DNA from 3 places in the Vibrio maritimus genome. Region 1 is predicted to be linked to each of the others. Evidence: predicted binding sites of a transcription regulator. Region 1 holds the regulator's gene; each other region holds the start of a gene.
The links. The regulator MetJ, encoded in region 1, represses methionine synthesis genes. The targets are predictions, from matches to a motif close to TTAGACNTNTANANGTCTAA.
Positions count from the first base shown of each region.

Region 2: the regulator MetJ is predicted to act here: its motif matches at 2,890-2,909, upstream of metN (methionine ABC transporter ATP-binding protein MetN).
Region 3: the regulator MetJ is predicted to act here: its motif matches at 2,593-2,612, upstream of metA (homoserine O-acetyltransferase MetA).

Region 1 is NZ_CP090438.1:250,265-255,514, reverse strand. Features, by position in the region: gene LY387_RS01180 (bifunctional aspartate kinase/homoserine dehydrogenase II) at 1-706, opposite strand, end outside; gene LY387_RS01175 (O-succinylhomoserine (thiol)-lyase) at 713-1,882, opposite strand; gene metJ (met regulon transcriptional regulator MetJ) at 2,154-2,474, shown strand; gene LY387_RS01165 (malic enzyme-like NAD(P)-binding protein) at 2,567-3,826, opposite strand; gene rpmE (50S ribosomal protein L31) at 4,158-4,376, opposite strand; gene priA (primosomal protein N') at 4,660-5,250, shown strand, end outside.
Region 2 is NZ_CP090438.1:706,467-711,716, forward strand. Features, by position in the region: gene LY387_RS03190 (Zn-ribbon-containing protein) at 1-164, shown strand, start outside; gene metQ (methionine ABC transporter substrate-binding lipoprotein MetQ) at 247-1,056, opposite strand; gene LY387_RS03200 (methionine ABC transporter permease) at 1,091-1,768, opposite strand; gene metN (methionine ABC transporter ATP-binding protein MetN) at 1,758-2,792, opposite strand; gene gmhB (D-glycero-beta-D-manno-heptose 1,7-bisphosphate 7-phosphatase) at 2,992-3,543, shown strand; gene LY387_RS03215 (MliC family protein) at 3,568-3,936, shown strand; gene treR (trehalose operon repressor TreR) at 3,952-4,896, shown strand; gene treB (PTS trehalose transporter subunit IIBC) at 5,136-5,250, shown strand, end outside.
Region 3 is NZ_CP090438.1:1,414,368-1,419,617, forward strand. Features, by position in the region: gene LY387_RS06490 (AMP-binding protein) at 1-1,224, shown strand, start outside; gene LY387_RS06495 (DUF3081 domain-containing protein) at 1,322-1,573, shown strand; gene metA (homoserine O-acetyltransferase MetA) at 1,622-2,563, opposite strand; gene LY387_RS06505 (ATP-binding protein) at 2,748-3,116, shown strand; gene LY387_RS06510 (DUF3859 domain-containing protein) at 3,149-3,586, shown strand; gene LY387_RS06515 (ribosome recycling factor family protein) at 3,565-3,918, shown strand; gene LY387_RS06520 (M20/M25/M40 family metallo-hydrolase) at 3,985-5,091, opposite strand; gene LY387_RS06525 (DMT family transporter) at 5,210-5,250, opposite strand, start outside.

The sequences.
Region 1 (5,250 bases):
ACACACCTGCCACGTCACTCCAAATCGTCACGCATGACACTTCCGCCAATGCGCCAATGACAGTAGCAGAATAGTCAGAGCCATTACGACCCAGCAGCACGGTTTCGCCGCATTCACTTTGCGCCATAAAGCCAGTGATCACGACACGGTGATGCGCATGTTGCGCCAATACTTCTTTGATCAGCGGGTACGATTTAGCGCGGTCTACCTCTGGCTGAGTGCCGAACTCAGCGCGAAGGAAGGCTCTTGCGTCTTGTGCCACTGCAGGCAAATCGCTCTGTCTAAGCAGTGCTGCCAGTAGACGTGAAGACCACACCTCGCCATGTCCTAGTACCGATGCGCGCTCAGCGTCTGTGAGCGGATAGCTAAGCTCACCAAGCGTGCTAAACTCATCGTGTAACTGAGACACAAGACCTTCGGCTTCTTCACCTGTTAGTAGTGACTCCACCAGCTCAGTCTGAAACTGACGAAGCGCCTGTAGGTGCTCGTGCGCAATGCGCCCATCTTTATTGAGCGCATCTAGAAATTCGATTAGACGGTTAGTGGTTTTACCCGCCGCCGAGACCACGATAAGGTCTTCTTCATTAGAGTAGTCCTTTAAGATAGAGACCACACGGCGATAACATTCAGGGTCCGCTAAGCTGCTGCCGCCAAATTTGTGCAACTGCTTACCTTGTTTGTTATTCAGGGTACTGCTTTGACTCATGCCGGCTTATCCTTTAAATGCAGATGCTTTCTCAAACGCTTGGGCAAGGTCATCAATCAGATCTTGCGCGTCCTCTAGACCAACAGAGAGGCGAAGGAGCTGCTGAGAAACGCCCGCTTCGGCTAGTGCTTCTTCGCCCATCGCACGGTGCGTCATAGACGCTGGGTGACAAATCAGACTTTCGACGCCGCCAAGAGACTCTGCGAGCGAGAATAGCTCTAGCTCACCAACAAAGTACTTAAGCTGCTCAAAGCTACCCGCGAACTCAAAGCTCAACATAGAGCCAAAGCCAGACTGCTGCTTCTTAGCAATCTCATGACCAGGGTGCTCAGGCAGGCTTGGGTGATAAATCACTTTTACCAATGGTTGCGGCTTAAGAAAATCTAGGATCTGTTGCGAGCTTTCTTCATGGACGCGCATACGTGCGCCAAGGGTACGAATACCGCGCAAAGTCATGTAGCTATCAAAAGGCGTACCCGTCGCACCGATGCAGTTGCCCCACCATGCGAGCTCTTCTGCATGCTCTTCCGTTTTGGTGATCACCACGCCACCAATCACGTCAGAGTGACCGTTGATATACTTGGTCGTTGAGTGAATCACAAAGTCTGCGCCAAGCTCGAGAGGCTTTTGGTACACAGGTGTCAAAAAGGTATTGTCTACTGCTACAAGCGCACCGACCTTTTTCGCTTTTTCACACACGGCGGCAATATCGACAACACGCACAAGTGGGTTAGACGGCGTTTCAAGCAAGATAAGTTTTGGTTTTTGCTCAAGCGCAGCATCGAAGGCTTGCTCGTCACTTTGGTCGACAAAATTAACCTTGAAGTCACCTTTTTGCGCACGCGTGTTGAACAAGCGGTACGTGCCACCATAACAGTCATGGGGAGCAATAATTGTGTCTTCTGGACCTAAGAAAGCAGAAACCCAAAGATTGAGTGCAGAAGTACCACAGTTCGTCACTACCGCGCCTTTACCAGACTCCAGCTCATACAAAGCAGTTTCTAACAAACCTCGGTTTGGGTTTCCTGAGCGGGTGTAATCGTAAGTCGGCACTTCCCCAAACGCAGGGAAACCATAGTTAGTAGAGAGATAAATAGGTGGCACCACAGCGTGATGCTGGGTATCCGATTCGATACCAGTACGTACGGCTATTGTCGCTGGCTTCCGATTGCTCATAGAAACTTCCTTTCTCAGATCGCATGGCTAGTTGGTGTAACCACAGTGTCTACTTTTACCGGTAATATGGGAACCGGCAAACGCCACAAACGTTAAAGAATTAACATTGCATTAAAATAAATGTCCACATTCGTTGCCCCACTTTACTTTCCAAAATGTGAGACGTCAACACTTCTAGACGTCTATATGTCTTTGCTTATGGCAGTAAATCCCGCTAAAATTGCAGCATTCTTATTACTACTATTTATGATTAACAGAGCGAAGGTGTGTAATGGCAGATTGGAATGGTGAATACATTAGCCCATATGCGGAGCACGGTAAGAAAAGCGAGCAGGTAAAAAAAATCACAGTGTCTATCCCGCTGAAGGTGCTAAAGGTATTGACCGATGAGCGTACTCGTCGCCAAATCAATAACCTACGCCATGCAACCAACAGTGAACTCTTGTGCGAAGCTTTCCTGCACGCCTACACTGGCCAGCCGCTTCCAACCGACGAAGATTTAAGAAAAGACCGTCCTGATGATATCCCAACAGAAGCGAAAGAGCTGATGACGGCGATGGGGATTGAGTTTGAAGCGTTTGATGAAGAGTAAGTAAATCAAATCATAAAAAAAGAGGGTCATCACGACCCTCTTTTTTCGTTTTAGAGCACTTGGCTTGCACCAACACCTCTAAACTAACAACCTTAAGCCATATAGCTATCAGGCAACTCAATACGAGCCACACCAGATTCAACCGCGGCTTTCGCTACCGCTTTAGCCACACGAGGAAGCAAACGTGGATCCATTGGTTTTGGAATGATGTAGTCCTTACCAAAGGTCAACGCCTCAACACCCGCGGCATTAAGTACGTCTTGTGGTACAGGTTCTTTCGCTAGCTCACGAATCGCTTCTACCGCTGCCAGTTTCATCTCATCATTAATCTCACTTGCACGCACATCAAGAGCGCCACGGAAGATAAACGGGAAACACAGCACGTTGTTTACCTGGTTCGGGTAGTCTGAACGACCTGTACCCATAATTAGGTCATCACGAACCTGATGAGCAAGCTCAGGTTTGATTTCTGGATCTGGGTTTGAACACGCAAATACGATTGGCTTGTCCGCCATCAGCTTAAGTGCTTCTGGTGGCAACAAATCAGGACCCGATACACCTAAGAATAGGTCCGCGCCTTCGATCACATCTTCTAGCGTGCGCTTATCAGTGTTGTTGGCAAACAGCTCTTTGTATTCGTTAAGATCGTCACGACGAGTGTGGATCACACCTTTGCGATCCAGCATGTAGATCTTCTCACGCATCGCGCCACATTTGATCAACAGCTCCATACACGCGATCGCCGCCGCGCCTGCACCTAGACAGACAATAGTGGTTTCTTTCAGATCTTTGCCCTGAAGCTCGATAGCGTTGAGCATGCCTGCAGCAGTAACAATCGCCGTACCGTGCTGGTCATCGTGGAATACCGGCACATCACAACGCTCGATAAGGCGTCGTTCAATCTCAAAACAGTCTGGTGCCTTAATATCTTCTAGGTTAATACCACCAAAGGTGTCTGAGATGTTCGCAACCGTATCTACGAACTCATCGATAGTGCGGTGTTTTACTTCAATATCAATGGAATCTAGGCCCGCGAAGCGTTTAAACAGTAAGGCTTTACCTTCCATAACTGGCTTAGAAGCCATTGGACCTAGGTTACCGAGACCTAGGATTGCGGTACCGTTAGAGATCACTGCGACCATATTGCCTTTCGCAGTGTATTTATAAACATTCTCGGCATTTTGCGCGATTTCACGCACAGGTTCTGCAACACCAGGGCTGTAGGCCAGTGCGAGATCAGCTGCTGAGTTGGCGGGTTTAGTTAATGCTACTTCGATTTTTCCAGGTACAGGGTTGGCATGGTAATCAAGCGCTTGCTGGCGAAATTCGTCAATTTGATGGTCATCGGACATGGTTAGCTATCCTGCTTTTATAAGACTGATTAGTTACTTAAGTGATGTTGTTATGAGTATAAGCCCGTTTATTTTTATTCGCGTTGCTTCTAAAGGGTTACACACACAGAGTGGGTACATTTGAACGGAGAGGAGGTATCTCTGATGTTCATTACTCTGACGGACTAATACTACGCGAGTTTATTAGGCTTTTGAATGGATGGAAGGGACGAAGCGAAGAAAAAAGTAGAGATAGGTAGCACGTTATGCAAGCGGATGTTGACAGGTAAACAAACAGCTAAAAAGCAAAAAGGACGCCGAAGCGTCCTTTTTTAATCTGCAAAAGTAATAATTACTTCTTGCTAGATAGAGCACCGAAACGCTTGTTGAAGCGATCAACACGGCCGCCAGTATCAACGATACGTTGCTTACCAGTGTAGAATGGGTGGCACTTGTCACATACGTCTAGGTGGATAGAATCTTTACCTAGAGTAGAGTTGAATTCGAATGTGTTGCCGCAAGAGCAAGTTGCTGTTACAGCTTTGTATTCTGGGTGGATACCAGCTTTCATGGGAAACCTCAATAATTTAGGCCGTGTCGCCATCCGATTCTAAGCCGGACACCACACGTAGTTAATAAATAGATGATACCATCGCTTTGCTTTTCAATATGAAAGCAAGAAGCCATGCCATCAAGGCGCAGTATAGTAATGAATAGTGCCAAGGGAATCAACTAAAATTGCGACTTTTTTCGCCACCTTCGGTGAGCCTTAGCCGATAAATTGATTATCCAGTCTATACAAGGCGACCCATACCGTTAGAATAGACGTCTTCTTTATCAATATCGACCTAACTATGCGCCCAAATGTCGCTCGAGTGGCTCTTCCAGTCCCACTTGATAAACAGTTTGACTACCTCGTCCCTGCCCACCTTTTTCCTGTGGTTGGCGGGCGCGTATCTGTTCCATTTGGACCAAAAACGCTCGTCGGTATTGTGATGCAGTTTAGCCATGAGTCTGAGTTTCCAATAGACAAACTCAAGCCGATAAAAGCAGCATTAGATACCGCGCCGGTTTGGTCTAAACCTCTTTTTGACCTTATCTCATGGTGCAGCCTTTATTACCAGCATCCACTCGGCGACACCTTGAGTAACGCCCTACCCGCAGCTCTTAGAAAAGGCAAGCCAGCTGAATTTGCCGCAACCGTGGAGTGGCAGATCACAGAAGCTGGCAAGACTCAATTAATGTCTGGCTTTGGGCGAGCGGTGAAGCAAGCCAAAGTCATGCATATGTTGGAATCTGGTCCGTGTTCGCATCAGCTGTTTATCGACAGTGACGTCAGCACTAGCGTCCTTAAGACACTGACGGAAAAAGGCTGGATCACGTCGATAGAGAGACAGACGCAACCCACTCATTGGCCAGAGGCGATCTGCAACGATCCTGTCGAT
Region 2 (5,250 bases), 460 kb from region 1:
ATTTGTACAAGGTAGGTGGTAAGAGTCTTGAGGAAGAAAAAGCACGTAAGTGCCCGAAATGTGGTGGAGAATGGTTGCTTGATGAGCCGCTGCACGACATCTTTTACTTCAAGTGCGATTCATGTCGAATCGTCTCCAATATTTCTTGGGATCACCTAAAGTAAACGGGTTTATCGGGTGAAAACACAAAAGGGGTTGAAGCTAGGCTTCAACCCCTTTTTGATGCTTAGTGCAAAGGTGGTGAGATTACCAGCCTTTAACCACGCCACCTTTGAAGATATCAGAGGCTGCGTTGTACACATCTTCTGTTTGGTACGCTTTTACGAAGTTCTGAACGTTTTCTGCGTTTACATTGTCTTCACGCGCAACGATTAGGTTTACGTATGGAGATTCTTTGTCTTCTACGAATACACCATCGCGTTGAGGTGTTAGGTCGATAGAGCTTGCGTAAGTTGTGTTGATGATAGATAGCGCTACGTCATCAAGAGAGCGTGGTAGCTGTGCTGCGTCTAGCTCAACGATAGTGATGTTCTTTGGATTTTCTTCGATATCACGAACTGTCGCCAGTAGACCCACACCTTCACGTAGAGTCAGTAGACCTTGCTGCTCAAGTAGTAGTAGAGAGCGACCTAGGTTTGTTGGGTCGTTTGGTACTGCGATACGCGCGCCGTCTTGGATTTCATCGACAGACTTCACTTGCTTCGAGTAGCCCGCGATTGGGTATACAAAGGTGTTACCTGCAATAGTCAGCTTGTAGTTACGATCCGCTACTTGTTGGTCTAGGTATGGCTTATGCTGGAATGCGTTGATATCAATAGAGCCATCATCAAGCGCTGCGTTTGGTGTTACGTAGTCAGTGAAGGTGACTAGCTCAACGTCTAGACCGTATTGCTCTTTAGCAACCTTTGCAGCGACTTCTGCAACTTGCGCTTCTGCACCTGCCATTACACCGACTTTGATCTTGCTGGTGTCGACTTCTTTTTCACCACAGCCAGATAGAATAAGTGCTGATGCAGCGGCTGCAATTGCGAGTAAATTCTTAACGTTGAATTTCATGACTCTCTCCTTGTTATAAATCTTAAAATCTCGATTATCTGTGGTCTACGCGGCGAACAACGGCATCACCGATAGACTGAATAATTTGTACCAATACAATAAGCATCACTACGGTCACGGCCATAATGGTCACATCGTATCGGTGGAAACCATAGCGAATGGCTACGTCACCTAGACCGCCACCGCCGACGGTACCCGCCATTGCTGAGTAGCTTACTAGGGTCACTAGAGTGATTGTCACCGAATTGACAATCGTAGGTAATGCTTCTGGAAGCAGTACCTTAGTAATGATTTGGTATGGTGTTGCGCCCATTGATTGTGCCGCTTCTACCAGACCTGTTGGTACCTCAAGTAGTGCACCCTCAATAAGACGTGCCACAAATGGAATCGCGCCAACTGTTAGTGGAACGATTGCTGCTGTGGTACCGATAAAGGTGCCAATCAAAATCTTGGTCAGTGGAATGATCGCTACCATCAATACTAAGAATGGTACCGAGCGACCGACGTTAACAATGGCACCTAGCACACTGTTTAAACGCGTGTTTTCTAGCAAGCCACCTTTTTTAGTGGTATGCAGAATAACGCCCAGTGGAATACCCACGGCGAAGCCAACCACACCTGCTACTGCAACCATGTAAAGGGTTTCCCATGTTGCCCCTAATAGTAGGTTACTGTTTAGAGATAACCAGTCTGTGACAGTGTTAAAGGACATAACCAAGTACCTCTACTTTTACATTGTGGTCACGAAGATATTGAATCGCCGCGTTGTCGTCTTGCTCATTACCAAATAGTTCTGCCACCATCATGCCGAATTTTACACCGCCCGCGTAATCAAGATCGGAGCTTAAAATGCTGACATCAATATTGTATTTACGTGCAATTTGCGTCATTAGCGGCGCGTCTACAGTAGCACCGGTAAACTCTAAGCGAACAAGCGGGTAGCTGCCTTCAACACGCTCAGCTTGCAGCCTTGCTTGGTAGTCTTCTGGAATCGATAGATCGAGTGTTGAACGAATGAATTCGTGTGCAAGCTCGGTTTTTGGATGGGCAAAGATTTCACCCACGGTGCCTTTTTCAACCAGGCGACCGTCGCCAATGATAGCGACCTCATGACAGATGCTTTTTACCACGTCCATTTCGTGAGTAATCAGTAGCATGGTGATCTTGAGCTTGCGGTTGATTTCTTTCAGTAGTTCAAGAATCGATTGTGTCGTCGCAGGGTCAAGTGCGCTGGTGGCTTCATCACAAAGCAGTACCTTAGGATCTGACGATAGCGCGCGAGCAATCGCAACACGCTGCTTTTGACCGCCACTTAGATTGGCAGGGTAGGTATCGCGCTTATCTGCCAGACCAACGAGCTTTAGAAGATCCGTCACTTTGGTTTCGATGTGCGAGCGCTCTTTGCCAGCAAGTTCAAGTGGCAGTGCGACGTTTTCAAATACGGTGCGAGATGAAAGCAAGTTAAAGTGCTGGAAAATCATGCCGATGTTGCGGCGCGCTTCGGAAAGCTCGGATTTAGAAAGCTTAGTCAGGTCAACACCATCAACGATGACTTCACCTGACGTTGGCGCTTCAAGCATGTTTACGCAGCGAATCAACGTACTCTTACCTGCACCAGAGGCGCCAATCACACCAAAGATGGTGCCTTCTGCGATATGCAGATTGATGTCTGCCAAGGCGTTGATTTCCTTAGCGCCTTGATAAAACACTTTGTTTACTTGATTAATTTCGATCATCTAAGCAACCTGAAGTCCGTGAGTAGCATAAAAGTTTGAACTACATCTCAATTGATAGAAGATGCTATGGTTTTCACCTTTTAGTGTCAATAGATATTTTTACGTCTAGACGTCTAAACGGCATTTTCATAGTGCCGTGACTATAAAAGCGTGTAATAATTCAGTTTATTAGCACCTATCTATAACAAGAGAGTGAACTGTGGCAAAACCAGCTGTTTTTTTGGATCGTGATGGCGTCATCAACGTCGATCACGGGTATGTGAGCGATGAACACGACTTTGAGTATGTTGAAGGCGTCTTTGAAGCGACGAAAAAACTGCAGGACATGGGCTATATGCTAGTGTTGGTGACCAACCAATCAGGCATTGCTCGCGGTATGTTCTCCGAAGATCGTTTCCTTTCTTTAACTCAATGGATGGATTGGAACTTCTCTGATAATGGCGTTGAGTTCGATGGTATCTATTACTGTCCACATCACCCAGAGCATGGCATTGGTGATTACAAGCAGGATTGTAACTGCCGTAAACCAAAGCCGGGCATGTTTATCTCTGCTCGTGATTTCCTAAAGATTGATATGGAAAACTCAGTCATGGTCGGTGATAAAGCCGAAGATATGATGGCAGCTGAAGCGGCTGGCGTTGGTACCAAGATCTTAGTTCGTACTGGCAAACCGGTGACCGAGCGCGGTGAGTCTGTCGCAACTGTGGTACTTGATAGTATCCGCGATGTGCCGCAATACTTAGCTAAGTAATCAGTCGACCCAAAAGGAGTCATTATGAATACTTACGCTAAATACGGATTGGTTGCCGCGTTAATGGTGGGTGGTTTAACAGCGTGCAGTAGCCAAGAACAGGTAGAGCCGCAAAACCCGTATCATGTTCTCCAGTATCAGTGCGATAACCAGAGCTTTCAGGTAACCCAGCTATCGAGCGAGCAGGTTCTGCTACTCATTGATGGCGAAGAGTATCATCTACATCGTGTCCCTTCTGCATCTGGTACCAAATACTCACTCGATGGCCAGTCGCAGGCTGAGTCTGACGTTGAGCTGTTTAGTAAAGGTAGAGAGGGTATGCTTACCATTGCCGGTGAAACCGATAAAAGCTGTATGATGACCACGCGAAGCGTACCAAAAAACGGATATTGAACCTTTTAGACACTCATGAGCAAAAAACTCACCATACTTGATATTGCGAAGCTGTCGGGAGTCGGTAAATCTACCGTCTCTCGAGTGCTGACTAACGATCCTAAAGTAAAACCCGAAACCCGCGAGAAAGTGGAGCGTGTGATTGCAGAGCATGGCTATGTGCCCTCTAAGTCGGCGCAATCGATGCGTGGGGGCGGAGTGCAAAAGGTCATTGGTGTCATTATCTCTCGTCTCGACTCGCCTTCTGAGAACAAAGCGGTGAGCAGCATGCTTAATGTGCTTTACTCGGCAGGTTACGATGTGGTGATCATGGAGAGTCAGTTCGATCCCGAGAAAACCAACGAACACCTGAGCGTACTGCGTAAACGCAACGTTGAAGGTGTCATTGTGTTCGGTTTTACTGAGCTTGATATCGACAAAGTGTCTCAGTGGCAGGAGAAGGTCGTCGTCATCGCTATGGATACCGATCAAGTCTCCTCCATCAACTACGACAATCATGGATTGATCCGAGCGGTTTTGAATAAACTGCAGGCACAAGGCGTCAATCAGCTTGCTTACATTGGTGTGGATCCTAAGGATAAAACCACGGGCTTGGCTCGCCTCAACGCATTTCAAAACTGGTGTGATGATAATGATCAGCATGCCGAGTATCGTACCGGTGAACTTCATCATGAGAGTGCCTACCAGCTTGTTGATGAGGTAGTGACGGACTCACTTCAAGCTATCGTGTGTGCCAGCGATACCTTAGCGCTTGGCACGATCAAACGCTTACAAGAGCTTGGCCGAGAAGATATTGTTGTGACGGGCGTTGGTGGCAATGAACTCTTATCTTTCCTGTTCCCGAATATCTACAGCATTGATCCTGGCTATCAGCAAGCGGGAGAGAAGGCGGCTAACCTATTGATAAGTCAGCTTACTGGTAATAAAACCATCTCTCATCTCACGCAAGAAGCGGTGTAATCACGGCTTCTTTTTCTTTGTAGCTCCCTTAATCAACTTGGCGCATTTATCAACAATTATTGTGATCACACTCAATTAATGGGACTGTTCCCATTTTTGTTTGAATCATTCCATGGCACACTTTGCGTAACTTTTGGGAATGTTCCCATTCGCATGTTGCGATATTATTAATACAACGAGACAAATGGACCTAGACGTCTTAACCCTACGTCTCTATATCAGTAAAAGGTGTACAAACGATGAGCAAGATAGCCCAGCAAGACATTGCAGCGATCATCGACGGTGTTGGCGGCGCTGACAACATTGCCAGTGTTAGCCACTGTTTAACTCGCTTAAGATTCGTTCTTAACGATA
Region 3 (5,250 bases), 1.2 Mb from region 1:
CACGTCATCTTAACCAGTATTGGTGATGCCTTAGCGCCTCACAAACGTACCTTGGTGAACTTTGTTGTTAAGTACGTGAAAAAGATGGTGCCTAAGTATAGCCTTCCAGGTGCTATCTCGATGCGTCGTGCTCTGACCGATGGCAAGAGAATGACGTTTACCGAGCCAACAATCGCGAACGATGATCTCGCCTACCTTCAATACACGGGAGGCACAACAGGTCTAGCGAAAGGTGCGATGCTGACTCACCGCAATGTCATTGCCAACGTATTACAGGTATTTGGTCACTTTGGCCCTCGTACAGCGAAAGACAAAGAGCGCGCTGTAACACCACTTCCTCTGTACCACATCTTTGCAAACTCAGTGAGTATGATGCTGATGATGTACATGGGTGGCAGTAACTTGCTGATTACGAATCCACGCGATTTGAACAGTTTTATTAATGACTTAAGCAAATACCCATTCACCATGATCTTTGGTCTCAATACCTTGTTTGCTGCGTTAAACAAGAACGAGAAATTTAAAGCACTCGACTTCTCTCATGCTGAATTCACTATTGCTGGAGGCATGGCAACTCAGCAGCATGTTGCCGACGAATGGCAAGAGATCACAGGCATGCCAATCATTGAAGGCTATGGTTTGACGGAGTGCTCGCCAGTTGTAGCGGGTGGTGTTCATACCCAGCAAAAGTATCTCCCAGCAGTTGGTGTACCTTTACCAAGTACTGAGCTGCGTATCGTCGATGAAAGTGGTACACCACTCGGTGTCGGTGAGATCGGCGAGATTCAGATCCGCGGCCCCCAAGTGATGAAAGGGTACTGGAAGCAAGACGCGGAGACAAATGCAATTCTAACGGCAGATGGCTGGCTCTATTCAGGCGATATCGGGCGTATGGACGAAGACGGCATCTTCTATATTGAAGATCGCAAGAAAGACATGATTCTTGTCTCTGGCTTCAATGTCTTCCCAAGTGAAGTCGAAGAAGTTGCGACGCTACATCCAAAAATTATCGAGGCAGCAGCAGTTGGCGTGCCAGATGACGTAGCGGGCGAGCGCGTTAAACTGTTTGTCGTGGCTAATGGTGCGGTTACGACCGACGAGGTGAAACAGCACTGTCGTAAGCATCTGACAGGATATAAGAGACCAACGATAATTGAATTTAGAGATGAATTGCCGAAAACCAACGTCGGTAAAATCCTAAGAAGAGAGCTTCGTGACCAGTAACGCGCCTTGATGCGTATCTACTAACGAACATAAACTGGCGCAAATCGCCCATCTAAGCCACACTTTATGTGTGGCTTTTCGTTAGTAGGAGACTGCGATGAAAAACGAACTTGATCCCAACAAAGTTCTAAAGGCTTACGATACCATTATGTCTAATGGTACCGAGACTGAACTGGGAAAGATCTATGAAGGGGTAGAAGCCTATTCGGACTATGACGGTTACAACGTCTACATGCGAGGTAATGGCGTTGAGCTTTCTATAGGCTTCCACAACACCTATCATCTTGAGTATGACCAAGAGCACCTGCGTGATAGCTTCTTACGCAAGGTAGCGATGTTAGCCAAGTAGTTAGGGCGGCAACTAGTGCTCTCCACGATAGGAGAGCACGAAATATATTTACTCTTCAGTCGTAAACGCATCTTCACTAAAGTGGTCAAGATCGTAAGGTGTTTGTTGGTAAACACAGTAGTTTAGCCAGTTAGCAAACAACAAGTGACCGTGACTACGCCAACTCGCATTCGGCTTGTTGTCTGGATTGTTGTTAGGGTAGTAGTTAATTGGAATGGCCGGCTCCATACCTTCACCCAAGTCTCTCACGTATTCGTTGTGTAACGTATGAGAATCGTACTCAGGGTGACCTGTTACGAATACATTTCGCTTGTCTTTCGTTGCCGCGAGATACACGCCGGCGACATCCGAGGTTGCCAGAATATCGAGATCTGTGTGTGATTCTAAGTACTCTGGTGAAAAGTCAGCATATCGAGAATGCGGTGCTAAGAAGGTGTCATCAAAACCGCGCAGGATAGGGTGGTGCGGGTCATGAATTTCATGGTGATACACACCTGACAGCTTCTCTTTGCGAGTGCGTTTTGGCAGATCAAACAGTAGCTTTAAGCCCGCCTGTGCCGCCCAACAGACATACAGCGTTGAGGTCACATGCTTGCTTGCCCAGTTCATGATGGTTTGCAGGTGATCCCAATAGATCACATCTTCAAACTGAACCAAGCCAAGTGGCGCTCCTGTGATGATGAGTCCATCGAAGTTACGGTTTTTGATAGTTTCAAACTGGCGATAGAAAGTATCAAGGTGCTCAGTTGGCGTGTTCTTACTTGGTCTATCGTCGATACGAAGCAGTTCAACATCAACCTGAAGCGGGCTGTTTGAAAGCAGTCTTAAAAACTGGGTTTCCGTTTCAATTTTCTTTGGCATCAAATTGAGGATCAATACCTTAAGCGGACGGATTTCCTGAGTCGAGGCGCGAGACTCTGACATCACAAAGATGTTCTCTTCACGTAGGACGTTGGAGGCAGGTAGTTGATCGGGAATCTTAATTGGCACAGCTTTCTCCCTAAGCTCTGTTTGGTCTTCTGGACGTCTATACTTCTAAAGTTAACGCAAACGTTTTTGCTTGTCGATAGTTAATTTTAGCCCAGGTGTCATCGGTTGAATGCAATACCTCATGACGTACATGGGTGAGACGGGGTACAATCACGTTACTTTCAATATTTTGCGGTGAACTTGTTTGAAACTCACGTTAATTCGCGGTCTTCCAGGTTCTGGAAAGAGTACCTTGGCGAAAACCCTCGACGCGCTGCACTTCGAAGCTGATATGTATTTTATCAATGAAAAAGGTGAATATTGTTACGACGGGGGTAAGATTGGCGAAGCACACGAATGGTGTCAGCAGCAGGTCGAGAAAGCATTGGCGGCTAACCAAGACGTGGTTGTTGCCAATACCTTTGTTCGCTTGTGGGAAATGAAGGCATATAAAAATTTAGCCAAACGCTACAAGGCCGAGTTGGACATCATTGTTTGTCACGAGCGTTACCCAAATGTACATGGCGTGAGTGACAGCGTCATCGCCAAGATGCAAAAACGTTGGCAAGACTAACCTTATTCACTTTAAAACAGAAAAATCTAATTATGGCAAAACGCTCTCCAGTCATCGAAATGACGTCGTACGGCATCTATTCTACATGGGATTCTGGATCAAAAGATCTTCCTAAAATACAAGACTTTACAACCATAGTGCCAGCGGATGAACATATTGAGTTTGGTTTCATCGTCAACATCAAAAAGGCCAAAGGAGAAAAGGTGCGCTATTGCATCTATCATCCGGGTGTTCTTAGCAAAAAAGGACAGGTCCTTGCTCCATTTGACGGTGAAGAGCACGTAGGCAGCAATGATTGGGATTTCTACCTAGGCGATACGATTCAGCTACTTCATCCTATAGACGGACTGGAGAGTAACCTCGGTGAGTGGCATATGGTCATTGAGATGCAAGGCAAAGTGATTGCTGAGAAAAAATTCAAAGTGACGGCAAGAGATGAAGGTCAGTTTTGGAAAAATCGCGGTTTCTAATCACAATTCGCCTTAATAGCTTTGTTCACCGCGTTGAAGACAAATCGGCGGTTTTGGCGTGTGCTGCAGATAGTGGTTGCACGCTAAAACGTATACGTCGCTCTCGCAATTGGACGTTGACCGGAGAAGCTACTAAGCTTGCGAAGTTTGCGCTTGAGGCTAACGTTGGGTGGATATCTGTTGCGGTTGATAAAGCCCTTGACGGCTATAAATCACCGATTCAAGAAGTGCTAGAGAAAGACCCAGAAATAACCGTTGCGGATCTGATGTTCCAGTCTGGTTGCACACTTGCCGAAGCGCGCGCTGCAATCGATGAGTTTGAGGACTTATAAAAAAACCGCGTTGCTCTTACTATTTAAAAGTACAACGCGGTTTTGAGCTTTCTACTGCTTTGGCAATTACGCAGTCACGTAAGAAATCACAAAGTCAGTGATCTTAACCATGTCTTCTACTGCGATAAACTCTTCAGTCGTGTGAACTTTCGACATACCAGTAGATAGGTTAACTGTTGTTAGACCTTTCTCGTTGAAGTTGTTCGCATCGCTACCACCGCCAGTGTGTTTGGTGTTTGCTTCAATACCGTTAGCTGCAAATACTTCTTTGATCTTCAGTACATGCGCGTCATCTTCTGCAATCACGAATGCGTCATAGGCACGTGTTGATTCGATTTCAACTTCGGCGCCGAACTTCTCTGCCGATGCCTGGAACGTCTCTACCATGTGGTTGACTTGAGCCGTTAGCTTGTCGCTGTTAAGAGAGCGTGCTTCTGCTACTACCGTTAGCTCTGGCATTACGATGTTTGTTGCTTGGCCGCCGTTCACAGAGCCGATGTTTGCAGTTGTTTGCTCATCGATACGCAATAGCTTCATGTTAGCGATAGCATCCGCTGCAACCATAGCTGCACTGATACCTTCTTCTGGTGCTAGACCCGCGTGAGCTGGACGGCCTTTGATCTTAGCCACAATCTTTTGCTGGCCAGGAGCGCCCGTTACGATAGTGCCGATCGGGCCACCTGTATCGAGTACGATTGCGTTCTTAGACTGGATGTAAGACATGTCGAAATATTCAGAGCCGAATAGACCGCCTTCTTCATGCACAGTGAACGCAACTTCAATTGTTTTGTGCTCACGGTTTTGCTCTTGTAGGCAGCGCACAGCTTCCATGACGGCTGCGATACCTGATTTGTCGTCACCACCAAGAATGGTGTCACCTTTTGAACGAATAATACCGTCTTCAATAATTGGCTCGATACCGATGCCTGGCGTTACTGTGTCCATGTGAGCACTGAATACGATGCTGCCTTCTTGTTTACCTTCAAGACGACCGTATACGTTAAAGCCATTTGTGTACTGCTCAGGTACAGGTAGTTTACTTACTACGAAACCTAGCTCACCAAGTTGTTCAGCAATCGCTTCTGCGACGGCTTTTTCATTGCCTGATTCGCTATCGATTTTTACGAGGTCACAAAAATGGTTTACTAGGCGTTCTGTATTTACTTGAGTCATGGGATCACTTCACGTTAGTGGAACAGGGGAGAACCACTTTACACGCTACTTGGAGACCAAAGACCTGAGTTAAATCAAAGAAAGGTCCGCAATTTAGAGAATATGACTGTCTTTTGACCTAGTTTTGTTTGGAAAATTTGTAACAAGCTGCAATGGTGG